DNA from 2 places in the Streptomyces sp. LN549 genome. Region 1 is predicted to be linked to the other one. Evidence: riboswitches for the same ligand, from Rfam matches in the RefSeq annotation. Region 1 holds a riboswitch; the other holds the start of a gene.
What was found. A riboswitch is a leader RNA that binds a small molecule or an ion and turns the genes downstream of it on or off. The one in region 1 is predicted to bind ZMP and ZTP.
Positions count from the first base shown of each region.

Region 1 (2,383 bases):
CGGGTACCCGTCCATCAGGGCCTTCACCTCGGCGCGGACCGCCGTGATGGTGGACTCGTCGCCGGTGCGGGCCGCACCGACCACGCGGTCGATCCAGCCCGCGACGGTGGCCATCTCGGAGGCGGGGATGGAGCGTGAGGTCAGGGCCGGGGTGCCGATGCGGATGCCGGAGGGGTCGAAGGGCTTGCGGGGGTCGTACGGGACGGTGTTGTAGTTGACGACGATGCCGGCGCGGTCCAGGGCCTTGGCCGCGGTCTTGCCGGGGACGTCCTTGCTCGTGAGGTCGATCAGCAGCAGGTGGTTGTCGGTGCCGCCCGAGACGAGGTCGAAGCCGCGGGCCGCCAGTTCCTCGCCCAGGATGCGGGCGTTGGTCACGACGTCGTGGGCGTAGGTACGGAAGTCCGGCGTGGCGGCCTCGTTCAGTGCCACGCCGATGGCCGCCGTGGTCTGGTTGTGCGGGCCGCCCTGGAGGCCCGGGAAGACGGCGCGGTCGATGGCGCGGGCGTGTTCGGCCCGGCTCAGCAGCATCGCGCCGCGCGGGCCGCGCAGGGTCTTGTGGGTGGTGGTGGAGACCACGTCCACGTGCGGGGCGGGTGAGGGGTGGGCGCCGCCGGCGATCAGGCCGGCGATGTGGGCGATGTCCGCGACGAGGACCGCGCCCACCTCACGGGCGATCTCGGCGAATCCAGCGAAGTCGATCTCGCGGGGGACGGCGGTGCCGCCGCAGAAGATCAGCTTGGGGCGTTCGGCGAGGGCCAGGTCGCGGACCTCGTCCAGGTCGACGCGGCCGGTGTCGCGCCGCACCCCGTACTGAACGCCGTTGAACCAGGTGCCGGTGGCCGAGACGCCCCAGCCGTGGGTGAGGTGGCCGCCCATGGGAAGCGACATGCCCAGCACGGTGTCACCGGGCTTGAGGAAGGCCAGGTAGACGGCGAGGTTGGCCGGCGAGCCCGAGTAGGGCTGCACGTTGGCGTGGTCCATGTCGAAGAGCGCCTTGGCCCGCTCGGCCGTGAGGGTCTCGACCTGGTCGATGATCTGCTGGCCCTCGTAGTACCGCTTGCCGGGGTAGCCCTCGGAGTACTTGTTCTGGAGCACGGTGCCGGACGCTTCGAGCACGGCTGCGGAGACGTAGTTCTCGCTGGGGATCAGGCGGAGGGTGTCGGCCTGGAGCTGCTCCTCGGCGGCCACCAGTGCGGCGAGCTCGGGATCGGCTGCCGCCAGGGCGGGGTGGCGGGGGTGCGAGGGTGCGGATGTGGTCACGGGGGTCCTCCCGGGTCGGTCGCATGGCTGCGGCGTGGACCCGGATGCCCAGGCGGACGGCTCTCCGGCGATGACGCCCCCGGGCAGGCCCGGGGTGTGCCGCTCCCTCGTGGTCGATTCCACTGAGCACCCCGTCAGGGGGTGCGCGCCAGTCGCAGCGCTTCACAGCCTACTGGGCGGCAGGCCCGGAAGCCCGGAATTCCGGCCTGCCGGGGAGGGCGGCTGCGACAGTCGGCGCTCCGGGCCATCCGGATCTATCGGGAGCCACCCGGCGACAACGCCCGATCTTCGGCCATTCGGCGTGAACTCTCCTCGCCGACAAGCACCTTGGTCGATTCTTGGCAAATACATGCCCCCTGCATGAGGCGTTCCTCGCCAGAGTGGCGCATTACATGTGCACATCATTCGGCGCATGCGCCACACGCGCGACCCACATCGCAGGGGGTTACTTTGAGAATCAGCCGCGCCCGACGACGCGCCGGGCTGAGCATGGCAGCGACACTGCCGCTGCTCGCCGGTGCGCTCGCCCTCGGGATACCCAACGCCAGCGCGGACTCCGCGCCGAGCGGACGGGACGCGCTGCAGGGCACCAAGCCGGCCTGGGCCACCGCCACGGCCGACCAGGGGGCCACGGCCGACAGCGCGAAGGTCGCTGTCCGGGTTCATCTCGCAGGACGGGACGCGAAGGGGCTGGCCGCCTACGCGGCCGCCGTCTCCGACCCGCAGTCGCCGTCGTACGGGAAGTACCTGAGCGCCACGCAGGCACAGGCGCGGTTCGGGGCCACTCAGGACCAGATCGACCGGGTCAGCCAGTGGCTGGAGTCCAGCGGGCTGACCGTCACCGGCGCCAGCCGGCACTACGTCTCGGCCACCGGTGAAGCGGGCCAGGCGGAGAAGGCGTTCAGTACCCAGCTGCGCAACTACCGCAAGGGCAGCCGTACCTACCGCGCTCCGGGCTCCACCGCCTCCGTGCCGGCCGCGCTGAGCGACGCCGTGCTCGCCGTCTCCGGCCTCGACAACGCACCGCACAAGTCGAGTCACGACGAGGTGCTGCCGCCGCCGGACGCGGTGTTCCGCAACTCGGGGCCGTTCTCCTCGTACTTCGGGTCGAAGACCGCCTCCA
Region 1 covers NZ_JAZHRI010000002.1:5,994,203-5,996,585, reverse strand. The annotation lists gene glyA (serine hydroxymethyltransferase) at 1-1,260, opposite strand, end outside; ZMP/ZTP riboswitch at 1,300-1,426, opposite strand; gene SH922_RS27335 (protease pro-enzyme activation domain-containing protein) at 1,750-2,383, shown strand, end outside.

Region 2 (2,383 bases), 820 kb from region 1:
CTGCCGAGTGCGTCCCGGCAGCGGTCCCGCTCGTCGGCGGTCAGGTCACCCTCGACGAGCCGGATCTGCCAGTTGATCCGCTCCTGACGGCGGATGCCCGTACGGAAGGCGAGGTCACGCACCAGCGGGTGCCTGCGCAGCCACCAGGTGTCCGTCTTGGCTCCGGCCAGCCGGGTGCAGTCCACGCGGGACTGCTGACCCGCACCGATACCGAGGGCCATGCCGTCCTTGAGGTAGCACACCGCGTTGGACTGGGTACGGCGCAGCACCACGAGCCCGAGCAGCAGGTCCCGGCGGGAGGCGGCCGGCACCTCGCCGGACACGACATCCGCGAGCACTTCGTCCGAGACGGGCACGGGATCGCGCTCCTGGGACAGCCGGAGGCCGAAGACCTCACGGGACTCGGCGGCGGGGGCGGTGAAGCCCGGGTCGGCCTCCATGACGAGGAAGGTGCCGTTCTTCTTCCGGCTCAGCGCGTCGGCCACGCCCGGCGCGTACCCGGGCGCGACGATCCCGTCGCAGACGACCCGGCCGAGCAGCTTGGCCAGTTCGGCGTCGATCTCGTGCGAGACGGCGGCGAAGTCCCCGTACGACGACTTGGGGTCGCCGTCCCGGGCCCGCAGATAGGCGCTGGTCAGCGGTCCGACAGTGGCGGGATCGACGCCGTGCATGCGGGCGACGGCCTCGTCCACCGGACCGGCCAGTGCCGCCCCGGCGGGCGAGACGTGCTTGAACGAGGTCGCGGCCGGCACGCCGAGCACGGCTGCCGCCTCGCGGACGAGCTGCCAGGCGTTCAGGGCGTCCAGCCAGTTGATGTAGGACGGGACGCCGTTGAGCACCCTCAGTGGTGGGCGCCCCGGGTGCACGGGAGCCGCTTCGGCGGCGGTCTGCTGGGGGTTCATTCCGTAACGCATGCGCACTGGGCACTCCTGGTCGGACGGGCCGACGGAGCGCCCAGGCGGTCGGCGGCTCCTCCGCGGAGGGTCGCTCCCCGGTGGTGATCCACCCTCGCCAGTCACGACGGTGTGATCCTAGGGAACCTGGCGCGGCGCCGCCAACTCCCCTGCCAGTGCTCGGTGATGTGCCCGTGGCCGGGCTCCGGCACCCGGCCGGCGCGGCCGAGCAGCCGGGGGCCGGCCATGCCCGGGTCCGGCCGCCGTGGCCGGACCCGGGCATGCGGGGCGTTCAGTGCGGTGCGGCCTCGTTCACGAGCTGCTTCAGCGCGATGTTGAGCTGGAGGACGTTGACACGTGGTTCGCCGGCGAAGCCGAGGATGCGGCCGTCGGTGTGCCGGCCGACGAGCTTGGCGACCTGGGCGGTGTCGAGGTGGTTGCGGGCGGCGACGCGGTTGACCTGGAGGTCGGCGTAGGCCGGGGAGATGTCGGGGTCGAGGCCGGAGCCGGAGGAGGTGACGGCGTCGGCGGGGACCTGGGAGGGGTGGACGGGGTGGCCGGGGACGGAGTTGTCCTTGACGACGGCGGCCTTGGCGGCGGTGACCCAGTCGATGAGTTCCTCGTTGTCGCCGGAGCGGTTGGTCGCGCCGGAGAGGATCAGGGAGTACTGGGTGTTGACGCTGTTGGTGCCGAGGCCGTTGGAGGGGCGGGGCTGGAACCACTTGAGGTCGGGGGCCGCGGTCTCCTGGCCTTTCTTGAGGGGGAGGTCGTAGCGCTGGCCGATGAGTTCGGAGCCGACGACCTTGCCGTTCGCCGTGATCTCGGAGCCGTTGGCGCGTCCGGGCATGAGTCCCTGGGCGACGCCGGTGACGGCGAGCGGGTAGATGACGCCGCAGACCAGGGTGAGGACGAGCAGGGCGCGCAGTCCTGCCCAGAGCAGTCGGGCGGAGTTTCCTACGGAGTTGTTCATGGCAGGTCAGCCGATTCCGGGGATGAGGGAGATGATCAGGTCGATGATCTTGATGCCGATGAACGGGGCGATCAGGCCGCCGAGTCCGTAGACGCCGAGGTTGCGCCGGAGCATCGAGTCGGCGCCGCTGGGCCGGTAGCGGACGCCCTTGAGGGCGAGCGGCACGAGCGCGACGATGATCAGCGCGTTGAAGATCACGGCGGACAGGATCGCGGACCGCGGTGAGGACAGGTCCATGACGTTGAGCTTGTCCAGGCCCGGGTAGACCACGGCGAACATCGCGGGAATGATCGCGAAGTACTTCGCGACGTCGTTGGCGATGGAGAACGTCGTCAGTGCGCCGCGGGTGATCAGCAGCTGTTTGCCGATCTCCACGATCTCGATCAGCTTGGTCGGGTTGGAGTCCAGGTCCACCATGTTCCCGGCCTCCTTGGCGGCCGAGGTTCCGGTGTTCATGGCCACGCCGACATCGGCCTGGGCGAGCGCCGGGGCGTCGTTGGTGCCGTCACCGGTCATCGCG
Region 2 covers NZ_JAZHRI010000002.1:6,813,322-6,815,704, reverse strand. The annotation lists gene SH922_RS30590 (phosphoribosylaminoimidazolecarboxamide formyltransferase) at 1-914, opposite strand, end outside; ZMP/ZTP riboswitch at 946-1,029, opposite strand; gene SH922_RS30585 (potassium-transporting ATPase subunit C) at 1,186-1,863, opposite strand; gene kdpB (potassium-transporting ATPase subunit KdpB) at 1,870-2,383, opposite strand, start outside.
Region 2: another riboswitch for ZMP and ZTP. It lies ahead of SH922_RS30590 (phosphoribosylaminoimidazolecarboxamide formyltransferase); the one in region 1 lies ahead of glyA (serine hydroxymethyltransferase).